One region of the Pantoea sp. LS15 genome, then DNA from elsewhere that is predicted to be linked to it. Evidence: predicted binding sites of a transcription regulator. Region 1 holds the regulator's gene; the other holds the start of a gene.
The links. Region 1 encodes PurR, which represses purine synthesis genes. Its sites were predicted from a motif close to CANGCAAACGTTTGCNTG; they were not measured.

Region 1 (7,854 bases):
GGTCACCAAACTCGCAGAAGTGCATAAAGTTCGCGTCCAGAAAGCGCAAAAGACGGCGATGAACAAATTGATGGGGCAGATTGGTAAACCTTATCACTGGGGTGGAAGCTCCCCGCGTACCGGTTTTGACTGCAGCGGCCTCGTCTATTACGCGTATAAAGATCTGGTGAAGTTCCGCATTCCACGCACCGCCAATGAAATGTACCACCTGCGCGATGCTTCTCCGGTTGACCGTGGCGAGCTGGAAAACGGCGATCTGGTCTTCTTCCGCACACAAGGGCGCGGCACAGCTGACCACGTCGGTGTCTATGTTGGTAACGGGAAATTCATTCAGTCACCACGCAGCGGCCAGGATATTCAGATCACCTCGCTGAGTGAAGACTACTGGGTTCGTCACTATGTCGGCGCGCGTCGCGTCATGACACCTAAAACCATTCGCTAATCCCTGCCCTGCCGCATCGCGGCAGGGTAAGTTCCTCTTTTGCATACCCTTTCAATTTGCTATTCTCTCCTCGTTGTCTGTGTGGTTATTGGCAACACAAAATACAATAAGGAGAGAAGCAATGTCGTTCGAATTACCTGCACTACCGTATGCAAAAGACGCCCTGGCACCGCATATTTCTGCGGAAACCCTGGAATATCATTACGGCAAACATCATCAGACCTACGTCACCAACCTGAATAATCTGATCAAAGGCACCGATTTTGAAGGCAAAACGCTGGAAGAGATCGTCCGCAGTTCAGAGGGGGGTGTATTTAACAACGCTGCTCAGGTGTGGAACCACACTTTCTACTGGCACTGCCTGGCACCGAATGCTGGCGGCGAACCGACCGGTGAACTGGCTACCGCGATTAACGCCGCATTTGGCAGTTTCGCTGATTTCAAAGCGAAATTTACCGATGCAGCTATCAAGAACTTCGGTTCTGGCTGGACGTGGCTGGTAAAAGAAGCCGATGGCAAACTGGCTATCGTTTCCACCTCTAATGCGGGTACCCCACTGACCACCAGCGCTAAGCCGCTGATGACCGTGGACGTTTGGGAACACGCTTACTACATTGATTACCGTAACGCGCGTCCGAACTACCTGGAGCACTTCTGGGCACTGGTTAACTGGGAGTTTGTGGCGAAGAACTTCGCCGCATAAGAGACACGCAGAAGGGTTCGCCCTTCTGCGTTTTTTGCTTATTCAGCAGCGCAGGCTGTTTCTGGCTGCTTACGACCGGACATCATCACTAACAGCAGACCGAGCGCGGCAATAATCGCCCCCATAACCGGCACAAAACTGTATCCCAGCCCTCCAGAAATAACCGCGCCACCGGCGGCTGCACCGAGCGCATTACCGAGATTGAACGCGCCAATATTCACTGAAGACGAAAGACCCGGTGCCTCATGGGCGACACGCATCACGCGCATCTGTAGCGGTGGAACCACAGCAAAGGTGGCTGCTCCCCAGACGACCATCGCAATGGCTGCTCCGAACTCATTACGTGCCAGCCACGGAATAGCAATCATGATGACAATCAGCAGGGTTAAGAAGCCCTTCAACGTCCCGCTTACGGAACGGTCGGCAAATTTCCCACCCAGATAGTTACCAATCGAGAAGCCCACGCCAATCAGCACCAGCATCGCAGTGATAAAGATCGGTGTCGCGTGAGTGATGTCGTGAAGCACGGGAGAAATGTAGGTATAGAGGGTAAACATCGCCCCTGCCCCCAACACGGTAGTCAGCAGCGCCGAGAGCACCTGCGGGCGTACCAGCACAGATAACTCTTTACGCACGTCAGGACGTTCCCCCGCACTGCCTTTCGGCAGGGAGAAGAACAGTGCCACCATCGCGATCACACCCAGCCCGGCAGTCGCCAGGAAGGACATACGCCAGCCAATCACTTCCCCCAGCCACGTCGCGGCAGGTACGCCGCCAATGTTGGCAATGGTTAGCCCCATAAACATGGTGGCCACGGCACTCGCCTGCTTGTGTTTTGGCACCACGCTTGCTGCAACAACCGACCCCAATCCAAAGAACGCGCCGTGGTTAAGGCTGGTCAGAATGCGTGACAACATCAGGGTGGTGTAGTCCGGCGAAATGGCGGAAAGCACATTGCCCAGAGTGAAAATCGCCATCAGGAAAATCAGCGCATTGCGGCGCGCGCGGTGCGAAAGCAGAAGCGTCATCAGCGGTGCCCCAACCATCACGCCAATAGCGTAGGCGCTGATTAACATCCCTGCGGCAGGGATCGAGACATCCACGCCTCTGGCAATAACTGGCAGTAAACCCATTGGGGAGAATTCAGTGGTGCCAATCCCAAAAGCGCCAATCGCCAGGGCCAGCAGGGGAAAATTGATTTTCATACGTCAACTCCGGATGCCGTGTCATGTGGTGACACAGAACAAAGAAGCGGAAAGCATGACATCAATCACAAAAAATGAGAAGTTAACAAAATAGCAAAAGATTTTTGCCAGAGAAGTAACAATCCGGGGAATCGGGAGGGAGAAGACTCTCCCTCCGCGTAAATCAGTGCAGTGCGGCCGTCAGACCCGCTGCGACAATCAAAGCCAGCACAATAACGGTGGTGAACAGCGAAAACTTCAGATCGGAACTCATCAATTTTTCTCCTTTTAATCCCCCCACGAAAAGTGAGCTTGCTCATTTTTGCACAATTTACGTCAAAAATCTTCCTGGATTTAAACGGATAACCACTTTACCTCTTCCCCTTTTCATCAAGATAGGACAAAATTCCACGCTAAATTTATTAGCGTACCGGCCATTGACCCCCTCCTGACGTCCTGTGTCGTTTTCCCGGCGTGTCGCAATTCAAAATTGCGTGATAAGGGTGAGAGAAGGCAAACGTTTACCTTCAAGTTTTTCAGGAGTTTAGGATATGGTCTGGAGTGACATTTAATGGCAACAATTAAAGATGTAGCAAAACGCGCAAACGTTTCCACTACAACCGTATCACATGTAATTAACAAGACCCGTTTTGTGGCGGAAGAGACGCGCAATGCCGTCTGGGCAGCCATCAAAGAGCTGCACTATTCGCCAAGTGCGGTTGCGCGAAGCCTCAAGGTTAATCACACCAAGTCTATTGGTTTGCTGGCGACCAGCAGTGAAGCGGCCTATTTTGCCGAGATTATTGAGGCAGTAGAAAAAAACTGCTTCCAGAAAGGCTATACCCTGATTCTGGGCAACGCGTGGAACAGCATTGAAAAACAGCGAGCTTACCTGTCGATGATGGCTCAAAAGCGTGTTGATGGTCTGCTGGTGATGTGTTCCGAGTATCCGGAATCTGTGCTGTCGATGCTGGAAGAGTATCGCCATATCCCAATGGTGGTGATGGACTGGGGTGAAGCCCGCGCGGACTTCACCGATTCCGTGATCGATAACGCCTTTGAAGGCGGTTATATGGCGGGTCGTTACCTGATTGAACGCGGTCACCGCGAGATCGGCGTGATCCCGGGTCCACTGGAGCGCAACACCGGTGCAGGTCGTCTGGCTGGGTTTATGAAAGCGATGGAAGAAGCGTTGATCACCGTGCCGGAAAACTGGATCGTGCAGGGCGACTTTGAACCGGAGTCGGGCTACCGCGCTATGCAGCAGATCGTCTCCCAGCAGCACCGTCCGACCGCCGTTTTCTGCGGGGGCGACATCATGGCAATGGGTGCCCTCTGTGCGGCCGATGAGCTGGGTCTGCGTGTACCGCAGGATATTTCTGTGATCGGGTATGACAACGTGCGTAATGCGCGCTTCTTTACGCCGGCATTAACGACCATCCACCAGCCGAAAGATTCACTGGGTGAAACCGCCTTCAATATGCTGATGGACAGGATCGTCAACAAACGTGAAGAGTCGCAGTCCATTGAAGTTCACCCGCGTCTTATTGAACGCCGCTCTGTTGCCGATGGTCCGTTCCGCGACTATCGCCGGTAATCTCTTAACGGGGCCAGTTAACCTGGCTCCCGTAACCACTCCCGGTTTAGCGTTTCGCTGTCTCCCAGATAATCCAGTAACCAGGCCATCGCAGGTGAGACATCATTTTGCTGCCAGGTGAGGCAGCAGGCCGCATCCGGGAATGGGTTCTCCAGTGTCAGTTCAACCCATTCTCCGGCATCAATTCGCGGCCGCGCAAAATGAACGGGTACCATCGCGACACACAAACCAGCACTGAGACACGTCGCCGACGATTCCCAGTCGGGGGCAACCACCCGCCGCTGGTTGTCCAGAAGCCAGGTGATACGCTTGGGTAATGAACGGGACGTATCCTCCAGTACCAGCGACGGCCAGTTGCGTAGCGTATCGTCGCTCAATGGTCCTTCCAGAGTCGCCAGCGGATGATCACTTGCCACCACGCATTTCCAGCTCAGCATTCCCATATCACGAAAAGCGTACCGACCCCCGACAGGGATCGCCTGCGTGGCACCAATGGCCATCTCCGCCCTTCCGTCCGCCAGAGCATCCCAGACACCGTTGAACACCTCCTGTGACACCCGCAATTCGACGTCAGAAAAATGACGATAGAAATCGACAATCATTTGCCGGGTACGCTCGGGTTTGACGATATTATCCACCGCGATGGAAAGATGCCCCCGCCAGCCGTTAGCGATCTGTTGACACTGTTCGCGGGTGATCTGCATTTTTTTGATAACAGAACGCCCTTCTTTCAAAAACCACGCGCCAGCGGGCGTTAATTCCACATCCCTATGTCGCCGTTCAAACAGCGGAACCGCCAGCCACTCCTCCAGCTGACGCACCGTGTAGCTGATAGCTGAAGGGACGCGGTGTAACTCCTGCGCCGCTCCACTGAAGCTGCCGTTACGCGCGACAGCATCGACTACTTCAAGAGAATAATCTGACCACATTTTCTGCCTGCAAAAAATTTGAATGCAACCACCAAATATTAGCGTTTCACAAGCCGCTTTGCACTCCCTACACTCAGCGCCAATGTATACCTGCCTCCTCAGGAGAATAAAACAATGCAACCCAGGAATGGTTTTTTAGTCTGGCTCGGCGGCTTAAGCGTGCTGGGCTTTTTGGCCACTGATATGTACCTGCCGGCTTTCGCCGCTATGCAGGAAGATTTGCAAACCCCAGCCGCGGCCATCAGCGCCAGCCTGAGTTTGTTCCTCGCCGGTTTCGCCTTCGCGCAGCTACTTTGGGGGCCGCTATCAGATCGTTTTGGCCGTAAACCGGTTCTGTTACTGGGCCTGGGCATTTTTGCCGCCAGCTGCCTGGGTATGTTATGGGTACGCGATGCGACCTGGTTGCTGGTGCTGCGCTTTGTGCAGGCCGTCGGCGTCTGTGCGGCAGCGGTGACCTGGCAGGCCCTTGTTACTGACTACTACCCAGCCAACCGCACCAACCGGATTTTCGCCACCATTATGCCGCTGGTAGGGCTTTCACCTGCCCTCGCCCCGCTCCTGGGCAGCTGGATCCTGGTGCATTTCGAGTGGCAGGCTATCTTTGCCACGTTGTTTGCCATCACACTGGTACTCATGCTGCCGGCATTCGCGCTCAAACCTGCGCATAAAAAAGAAGCGCATGCGGATGCAAAGCCCATTACCTTTACCTCGTTGCTGAGTGCCAAAGCGTATCGCGGTAATGTCCTGATTTATGCCGCCTGCTCGGCGAGCTTCTTCGCATGGCTGACCGGTTCGCCATTTATTCTGCACGATATGGGGTACAGCCCGGCGGCGATTGGCCTGAGCTACGTTCCGCAAACCATCGCATTCCTGGTGGGCGGGTACGGCTGTCGTGCGGCACTGCAGAAATGGGAAGGTCAGCAGATGCTGCCGTGGCTGCTGGTGCTGTATGCATTGAGCGTTATCGGGACATGGGCTGTTGGTTTTATCCCGGGCACCGGTCTGGTAGAAATTTTAATGCCATTCTGCGTGATGGCCGTCGTTAACGGGGCAATCTACCCTATCGTTGTGGCGCAAGCATTACGTCCGTTCCCACAGGCGACGGGTCGCGCGGCTGCGCTGCAGAACACCCTGCAGTTGGGTCTGTGCTTCCTGGCAAGTCTGGTGGTCTCTGCGCTGATTGCCACACCGCTCCTGACCACCACCACCGTGATGCTGGTGACTGTTGTGCTGGCCTTTGTGGGCTACCGTATGCAGGCTGCCGCACAGCGTGAGCTGAGTGACAGCACCCCGGTTGAAACGTCGCATGCGTAATCGCGCCGGAAATTATGTTAACTTCCAGTGATTAGGTTGCTAAGAATTTTTTATTGAATCACCAAATTTTGAGGCCTATACTAAATTTGGTTCGATTAAATACGATAAATATTAAGTGTTAACGGGAGCCGGAGTGCTCCCGTTTTACCATGGAAGGCATTTCGGCAAGGGTTATCTCCCTTCCTCTGTTCTACGTCGGATATTAGCCTCGCGGTATTTACCGTGAGATTTCTCACAAACCAAAAAAAGCGTCTACGCTGTTTGAAGGTTCTGATCACATCAGGGTGATGGAGAAGCTATGAGTTCATCGTGTATAGAAGAAGTCAGCGTTCCGGACGATAACTGGTCCCGGATCGTCAGTGAACTGTTGGGTCGAGCAGGCATCACTATCAATGGATCGTCACCAGCTGATCCCCAGGTTAAACATCCCGACTTTTTTAAACGCGTGTTGCGGGAGGGATCGTTAGGTCTGGGAGAAAGCTATATGGATGGCTGGTGGGAGTGCGAACGGCTGGATATCTTCTTCTCCAGCGTGTTGCGCGCCGGTCTGGAAAATCAACTCCCCCGCAATCTGAAGGACACACTGCGCGTCGCCTCAGCCCGGCTGTTTAATCTGCAAAGTAAAAAACGCGCATGGATCGTCGGCAAAGAGCATTACGATCTCGGCAACGACCTGTTCAACCGTATGCTTGACCCCTTCATGCAATATTCCTGCGCTTACTGGAAAGAGGCTTCGACACTGGAAGAGGCTCAACAGGCTAAGCTGCATCTGATTAGCGAGAAACTGAAGTTAGAACCCGGAATGCGCGTTCTGGATATCGGCTGCGGCTGGGGTGGGCTGGCCTGGTTTATGGCGAAGCACTACGGCGTCAGCGTGGTGGGTGTCACTATTTCCGCTGAGCAGCAAAAGATGGCGCGGGAACGCTGCCAGGATCTTGATGTGGATATCCGGCTACAGGATTACCGTGATCTGAACGAACAGTTTGACCGTATCGTTTCCGTGGGCATGTTCGAGCACGTGGGGCCGAAAAACTACGACACCTACTTTGACGTGGTGGATCGTAATTTGAAACCTGACGGCATCTTCCTGCTGCACACCATCGGCTCTAAGCGGACCGATAACAACGTTGACCCGTGGATCAACAAATACATCTTTCCGAATGGCTGTTTACCGTCCGTTCGCCAGATTGCCAACGCCAGTGAACCCCATTTCGTGATGGAAGACTGGCATAACTTCGGTGCGGATTACGACACCACGTTGATGGCATGGCATGCTCGTTTTCAGGAAGCCTGGCCTGAGATTGCGGACAACTATTCTGAACGATTCAAGCGGATGTTTAGCTATTATCTGAATGCCTGCGCGGGGGCGTTTCGCGCGCGGGATATTCAGCTCTGGCAGGTGGTATTCAGCCGGGGCATTGAACACGGTTTGCGTGTCGCCCGCTAAAAAAATAACCCCGGTTACCCGGGGTTATTTTTTATTCTTCTTCTGCTGTTTTAATTATTGCGGCTTCTTTTGCCGCAAGCACACGCTCAACGGTATCCACCACCGCCTGAGTTTGCGGATCGATTTCGATATTTACGCGATGCCCCAGTTTTTTCGCCCCCAGCGTGGTGCGCTGCAACGTTTCAGGAATTAAATGCACACAAAAACGCGTAGGTGTCACTTCCCCGACAGTCAGACT
Region 2 (7,854 bases), on a different contig from region 1:
AGTGGCTAATGTTGCTGCTTTTCTCGGCCTTCACCGGCGGGGTAATGGGGCTACTGTTCGAAAAACTGCTGATGGTGATGCTGAAACCGGTGCTTCCGGCCGCATTACCGCCGGCCAGCCTCTGGCCGTGGCTGTGGGCGATGGGGGCGATGACGGTAATCTCAGTGCTGGTAGGGCTCCGCCCGTACCGGCTGTTGATTGCGACGCAGCCGCTGCGTGTGTTACGCCGTGATGTCGTGGCAAACGTCTGGCCGCTGAAGTTCTATCTTCCTGTGATTATTGCGGTGGCGGTTGGGTTGCTGGCCTGGCTGATGGGGGGCAGCACTCTGCTGTGGGCGGTGCTGGCCGGGGCAGTTGTGCTGGCGCTGTTGTGCGGCGTGCTGGGCTGGATACTGCTCAATATCCTGAAAAAAATCACGGTAAAATCGCTTCCCGTGAGGCTGGCAGTGAACCGTCTCCTGCATCAGCCCTGGTCGACGCTCAGCCAGCTTTCGGCGTTTTCGCTGTCGTTTATGCTGTTGGCACTTCTGCTGGTACTGCGAGGCGATCTGCTGGATCGCTGGCAGCAACAGCTACCACCGGAAAGCCCAAACTATTTCCTGATCAATATCGCACCTGAGCAGGTCACGCCACTGAAGGGATTTCTGTCGGAGCATCACATTATTCCTGAGTCGTTCTACCCCATCGTTCGCGCACGCCTGACGCAGATCAACGGTCAGCCAACGGAGGGGAACAAGGACGAGTCGCTTAACCGTGAACTGAACCTGACCTGGCAGGAAAAACGCCCCGATCATAACCCCATCACCGCCGGAACCTGGCCGCCTGAAGCGGGGGAAGTGTCGATGGAAGAAGGGCTGGCGAAGCGTCTGAGCGTTAAGCTGGGAGACAGCGTCACGTTCACCGGGGATACCCAGGATTTTACCGCGAAAGTCACCAGCCTGCGTAAAGTGGACTGGGAAAGTCTGCGGCCCAACTTCTTCTTCATCTTCCCGCCGGGGGCGCTGGACGGGCAACCGCAGAGCTGGCTGACCAGCTTCCGCTGGGAAAACGGCAACGGCATGCTCACCCAGCTTAACCGGGAATTCCCGACGGTCAGCCTGCTGGATATCGGGGCGATCCTGAAGCAGGTCGGGCAGGTTCTGGAGCAGGTGAGCCGTGCACTGGAGGTGATGGTGGTACTGGTGACGATCTGCGGCGTGCTGTTGCTGCTGGCCCAGGTACAGGTGGGGATGCGCCAGCGTCATCAGGAACTGGTGGTGTATCGCACACTGGGAGCAGGTAAACGACTGTTGCGGGCGACACTCTGGAGTGAATTCGCACTGCTGGGGCTGGTGGCGGGACTGGTGGCGGCCATTGGTGCAGAGACGGCGCTGGCTGTCCTGCAGACAAAGGTCTTTGACTTCCCGTGGGAGCCTGACTGGCGTCTTTGGCTGACATTGCCTCTCTCTGGTGCGGTGCTACTTTCCCTCTGTGGGGGCTGGCTCGGTACACGCTTGTTAAAGGGCAAAGCTCTGTTCCGCCAGTTCGAGAGTTAATTCAATATCGTGATAATTACGCACTGGTTTTTTATATCAGTGCGTAATGTTTTAACAGCACAAAAAGATAATATCCGTTAATTTAGTAGCACAAAACATTAAAAAACCGTCCACACAGACTGATTATTTCCAGTTAATATTCACCCGCTAAATATTTAGCAGCGTGTCTATCAAGGAAAAATAATGACTATAAAAAAATCAGCGCTGGCGGTTACGATCGGCGCGGCAGTGGCATTGACTACCTTCGCTTCTCAGGCAGAAATCACCGTTCTTAAACAGGATCCTCAGGCGGGCGATCCCCTGAGCCGTCTGAACTTCACCGTGGGCGGCAGTATCCGTCCACAGTTCAACATGATGACGGGCGACGGCGACAAAGGTTCCTACAAACGTAATGGCTTCGACGGCGGTACCCGTTTCCGTTTCGCAGCTGATTACTACCTGTTTGATGATATCAGTTGGGTAAGCTACTACGAGCTGGGTGTGAACATCCCTGCGCTGTTCGATTGGGACAACCACTACAAAGAAGGCGCGAACAACACTACTCGCCGTATGTTGTACACCGGTCTGAAGAGCGACACCTGGGGTACACTGACCTACGGTCAACAGAATAGCGTTTACTATGATGTGGTTGGCGTGAAAACCGATATCTGGGACTACGATATGATTGGTCAGGCACCAGGTAACGGTATCAACGGTGACTACGACGGTTCTTATCGTTCACGCAACATGCTGAAATATAAGAAAACCATTGGCGATGCTGACATTTATGCATCCTACCTGTTTGAAGACAGCGAATACCTGCCGGGCAACGGCCTGCGTTACAAACGTAAAGGCGGTGGTTCACTGGGTCTGGATTATCACCTGACTAAAGATCTGACCTGGGGTACGGCGTGGAACTACACCCGTGCGGACATGCGTAACCCGGACAACGGCGACAGCAAAACCTACGATCAGAACATCCTCGGTACTGCACTGAGCTGGAAACCTGACAACTGGACCTTCTCCTTTGGCGGCGGCTGGTACCAGAACTTCCTGACCACCAAAAAAGTGTCTGTTAACGACTACTTTGCGGGCGACGCGTGGGGTATTGAATACTTCGCAGGGTATAAATTCCCAATCAATCAGTATGCGGTGAAATCCATCCAGCCTTACTTCATGGGCGATCGCATCGAGTACGTGAACGGCCGTAACTACCAGCGCATCGATAACGGCGTGGGTATCAGCTTCCAGCTGGATTATGGTTTCCGTGTTGATTACGAACACGTATTCACCTCCAGCACCGACGATCTGGGCGATATGAACCTGGTCCGTCTGCGTTACGACTTCTAAGGCGTTTTGTAGGGTGCGGCCTGATGCCCTCACCCTGACCCTCTCCCACGGGGAGAGGGAACAAATATTAAAAACGGCAACCCAGGTTGCCGTTTTGCTTTTACCTCGCCGCCCGGCTTTCTTTTAGCGATTAAGCCAGTCAGCGACCTCGCCATACGTCCCGCGATAGACAATCTTCTCCGCTTTCTTTCCAAGCTGATAGCTGTACATCGGGTCGTAATAATCATTCAGCAACGGGACAAGCCAGCTGAAATGCGCGTCAGTGCTGCCAGAGCGTTGTTGTTCCAGCAGCGCGGAATCTAACAGTGCGGTGAATTCCGCAAAGCGCTGTAACCCCAGACGGCGGCGAATGGCGAACAGGCCGTGGTGCAGGTACTCGCTGTACTCTTTCCAGCCCGCTTCTTCACCGTAGGCCGCAGAAAAATCTGCCCACATATGGTCGAAATACTCTTCGCGCAGGCGCTCAAGACGGATTTCAAACGGGTCGTCGACGACGACAATAGGGGCTTCAACCATCCGGTCGCGCAGGCACTCCGGCAGATGATTGGAGCCAATCATCCGACCTTCATCTTCCAGCACCCAGCGTGCAGCGTCTTTTTTCAATAGCTCAACCGCAAGGTGATTTTCAAAGCTGGCCTGGGAAAGCTGCGGCGTGAGCGTGCGGCCAAACGATGAACCGCGATGGTGCGCCAGCCCTTCCAGATCAATGCCCTGGGCATGTTGCTTAACCAGCAAGGTTTTACCGCTGCCGGTACAGCCGCCGATAAGTACCATCGGTTTTTGTGACTGCTCGGTTGTCACCTGAATTGCTGTCTGACGCAGGGCTTTATAGCCGCCGCGGATCAGTGGGTAGTCGACACCCGCTTCTTTCAGCCAGGCCTGTGAGATGTGCGAACGCTGGCCGCCGCGCGCGCAGCAGAGATAGCCCTCAGGATGGGCAAGGCTGGCTTCCCGCCAGGCGTTGATCCGTGCCTCACGCGTGGTGCCGTTCACCAGACTATGGCCGAGATTTAGTGCAGCTTCGGGGCCCTGGCGTTTATAGCAAGTGCCGACGGCGGCGCGTTCATCATCATTCATTAAAGGCAGGTTGATTGCCGCAGGCATCGCACCCTGAGCAAATTCGATCGGCGCGCGAACGTCGATTAAAGGGGTATCAGACGCGAGGATCGCGCGATAGTCCGTTCCATCGTTCATGGTTTTTCCAGAAGAAAACTAAGCTGCAATGGGCGGGAATTGTACGCCGGGGAAGGGGAAGGTCAACTCCCCGGCGCAGGTGTGTTACTTAAGCTTAGTTTGTGCCCAGACCATTCCGCTCGCGTATTCCGGCGGCAGGAGAGGGATCAGTGCTTCCAGGGTGGCGCTCAGACGGCCGGTGTCGCTGTCGTTCAGGTTCAGGTGACCAACCTTACGACCCGGGCGAACCTCTTTGTCATACCAGTGCAGGTGTACCAGCGGCAGCTTAAGCCAGTCGTAGTTCAGATCGGTTCCAATCAGGTTGATCATCACTGACGGGCTATTCACCACCGGCTGCGGCAGCGGCAGGTCAGTGATGGCGCGCAGGTGCAACTCGAACTGGCTGATGGACGCGCCATTTTGCGTCCAGTGGCCGCTGTTGTGCACGCGCGGCGCAAGCTCGTTGATCAGCAGACCGGACGGCGTGACAAAGCACTCCATCGCCATGACACCCACGTAGCTCAGTTCGTGCATGATGGCAGACAGCATGTCTTCTGCCTGAGCCTGTTGTTCCGCACTGGCCTGCGGAAATGCCACGCTGGTGCGCAGAATACCGTCCTGATGCAGGTTATGCGTCAGCGGATAAAACACAGTGCGGCCATCATGTCCACGCGCACCAACCAGCGACACTTCACCGCTAAAGTTAATGCCCTGCTCAACGATACATTCACCGTAGCAATCATCCGGTAGCTCAGCCGTTTCGTGCGCCCGCAGACGCCATTGTCCACGACCGTCATAACCGCCCACGCGGCGCTTCACGATCGCCAGTTCGCCCAGCATCGCAAAAACATCATTCCACTCGCGTTTATCTGACAGGAGCTGCCACGGCGCGGTCGGTAGACCGAGCTTGTCGAACAGCTGCTTTTGCGTCAGGCGGTCGGCAATAATCGGGAAAACATCGCGGTTAACAAAGGCGTTATGACGCGCCAGCTCGCGAGTCAGCGCAGTTTCCGGCCAGCGTTCAATCTCGGCGGTAATCACGCTCTGGTGGAACGGTACCGCTTCAGGTTCAGCATCCAGCCCGACAGGCCAGACGGAAATACCCAGCGGTTCACCCGCCTGGCGTAGCATACGGCCTAACTGACCGTTACCGAGGACGCAAACCTGCTTCATGCCGCACCCCGTGGGTCCGGATTGTCCAGCACCTCGTCGGTCTGTGCTTTACGCCAGTCAGCCAGACGCTGATGTAAGTCTTTATCATGTGTCGCCAGAATCTGCGCGGCCAGTAGGGCAGCATTTGCAGCACCCGCTTTACCAATCGCCAGCGTGCCGACCGGGATACCCCGTGGCATCTGCACGATGGAATAGAGGCTATCGACACCGCTCAACGCAGCGCTTTGTACCGGTACGCCCAGAACGGGAACCAGTGTTTTAGCGGCAATCATGCCTGGCAGATGTGCTGCGCCGCCCGCACCGGCAATGATCACCTCATAACCGTTTTCTTCAGCGCCTTCGGCGAAGCTGAACAGTTTGTCCGGTGTACGGTGTGCGGAAACCACTTCAACGTGGTGCGGAACATTCAGGATTTCAAAGATTTCGGCGGCGAACTGCATGGTAGCCCAGTCGCTTTTGGACCCCATCACGATGGCGACACGCGCCGGATTATTGCGGGAAGACATGCGTCTTAAAACTCCTGTGGTGCGAAACACACTGCTTTCGAGGGCAAAGAGAATAGCATGTAATACGGGGAAGGAAAACGGTTGCGCGGTTAAAACTTGAGCCGTTGTTACCGCCAGACATAACAAAACAGACCGCAATCTGGCGGTCTGTTTTCGTCAATCAGGTGTGATTATTTAGTCAGTTCTGCGGTCATGTACACGCGGTTATTGACCTGTGCGCTGGTGATTTTATAAGACGCACCTTGTTCAGCAGCCTGAGCGGCGATTTTCGCTTCTGCGCGGTCAAGGGTAGAAGCGCTCGCGCTGACGCTCTGAGCGAAAGAACCGAAAGAGATCATAGAAAGAGCGGCAACTGCAACGAAAGTTTTGATAGATTTCATGGTCGTATTCCTGAAGTAATTTATCTGGGATAGGGCGTGTTGCCCTGATGTGATAAATAATAGGCTGATCATGGGCTGATTAAAATCGGAACAATTTGCCAATGTTGTTCAAAAAAATAGAATGAAATTTGAAAGGTTAAAACGGAAAAGCGATCAGCTCTACACTCTCTGGTGTGACTTTGACCATGGACCCTTCACTGTGCCAGGCTCCCAGTACGACACGGTTCGCCGGTTCGCCATTGGCGATAAGGGAATGTACATCGGGGCGATGAGTATGACCGTGGATTAGCCACTGGACGCGATGCTTTTCCATCACGTTGACCACCGCCTGCGGGTTAACGTCCATGATGGTCATGGATTTGCTGCTGTTGGCGGCTTTACTGCCCGCGCGCATTCTGGCTGCGATACGGTTGCGGATAAACAGTGGCAGGGCCAGGAACACTTTTTGGATCCACGGGGTGTGGACTTTAGCGCGAAACGCCTGATAACCGGTATCGTCGGTGCAGAGCGTATCGCCGTGCATGATCAGGATCTTTCGGCCATAGAGATCAAGCACCTGTTCTTCCGGCAGCAGTTGCATACCGCTTTCGCGGGCGTAGCGCTTGCCGAGCAGGAAATCACGGTTACCATGGATGAAGTAGCAGGGAACACCGGAATCTACCAGCGCTTTAATGGCAGCAGCCATTTCCCGGTGCAGCGGGTTAGGATCGTCGTCGCCAATCCAGGCTTCGAACAGGTCGCCAAGAATATACAGCGCGTCGGCGCTTTTCGCTTCACCGCGTAAAAAACGCAGAAAACCGGCGGTGATCGCCGGTTCTTCTGTTTGCAGATGCAAATCCGCAATAAAGAGTGTCGCCACCAATTACTCGCTGACGGTCACGCTGGTAATCACCACGTCTTCTTTAGGAACGTCCTGGTGCATGCCGCTGCGGCCAGTAGAGACGGCTTTGATCTTATCGACCACGTCCATACCTTCAACCACTTCGGCGAATACGCAGTAGCCCCAACCCTGCAGGCTTTCGCCGGAGAAGTTCAGGAAGTCGTTGTCAGCCACGTTGATGAAGAACTGGGCAGTCGCAGAGTGAGGTGCCTGAGTACGGGCCATCGCCAGCGTACCACGGGTGTTTTTCAGACCGTTGTTCGCTTCGTTTTTGATCGCTTCTTTGGTCTCTTTCTGGTGCATGCCAGGTTCAAAACCGCCGCCCTGGATCATAAAGCCGTTGATCACGCGGTGGAAAATGGTGTTGTTGTAGAAACCTTCGCGGCAGTAGTCCAGGAAGTTTTTAACTGTTTCAGGCGCTTTGTCATCAAAGGTTTTGATTACGATATCGCCATGATTAGTGTGGAAAGTAACCATTTTTGCATCCTGTTCCGTTATTGTGGTGCGTCAACCCGTGTTCGGGTCACATATAGGGGCTTGTTATAGCATAACCACAGGACGCGATCACCTTGCATTGTGTGCTGATCCTATTCCGAATTATGGGTATTATAGGGAACAAACAACCCACACACGTGTTTACATGGAATCTTCGATGTTAAAAATCTTTAATACAATGACGCGCCAAAAAGAGGAATTTAAACCTATCCATGCCGGGGAAGTCGGCATGTACGTGTGTGGTATTACGGTTTACGATCTCTGTCATATTGGCCATGGCCGTACCTTTGTCGCCTTCGACGTTGTTTCACGTTACCTGCGTTTTCTGGGGTACAACCTGAAGTACGTGCGCAACATTACTGACATTGACGACAAAATCATTA

Region 2: purE (5-(carboxyamino)imidazole ribonucleotide mutase) is a predicted target of PurR. The motif match lies at 5,787-5,804, and genes of this name have one in related genera.

What each region holds. Positions count from the first base shown of each region.
Region 1 covers NZ_JAAVXA010000012.1:81,098-88,951, reverse strand. The annotation lists gene HED65_RS16965 (C40 family peptidase) at 1-442, shown strand, start outside; gene sodB (superoxide dismutase [Fe]) at 564-1,145, shown strand; gene HED65_RS16955 (MFS transporter) at 1,184-2,350, opposite strand; gene cydH (cytochrome bd-I oxidase subunit CydH) at 2,514-2,603, opposite strand; gene purR (HTH-type transcriptional repressor PurR) at 2,901-3,926, shown strand; gene punR (DNA-binding transcriptional activator PunR) at 3,944-4,855, opposite strand; gene punC (purine nucleoside transporter PunC) at 4,970-6,169, shown strand; gene cfa (cyclopropane fatty acyl phospholipid synthase) at 6,468-7,616, shown strand; gene HED65_RS16925 (riboflavin synthase subunit alpha) at 7,648-7,854, opposite strand, start outside.
Region 2 covers NZ_JAAVXA010000003.1:234,522-242,375, forward strand. The annotation lists gene ybbP (putative ABC transporter permease subunit YbbP) at 1-1,535, shown strand, start outside; gene HED65_RS07010 (porin) at 1,719-2,864, shown strand; gene mnmH (tRNA 2-selenouridine(34) synthase MnmH) at 2,988-4,058, opposite strand; gene purK (5-(carboxyamino)imidazole ribonucleotide synthase) at 4,143-5,210, opposite strand; gene purE (5-(carboxyamino)imidazole ribonucleotide mutase) at 5,207-5,716, opposite strand; gene HED65_RS07030 (YdgH/BhsA/McbA-like domain containing protein) at 5,887-6,096, opposite strand; gene lpxH (UDP-2,3-diacylglucosamine diphosphatase) at 6,233-6,955, opposite strand; gene ppiB (peptidylprolyl isomerase B) at 6,959-7,453, opposite strand; gene cysS (cysteine--tRNA ligase) at 7,629-7,854, shown strand, end outside.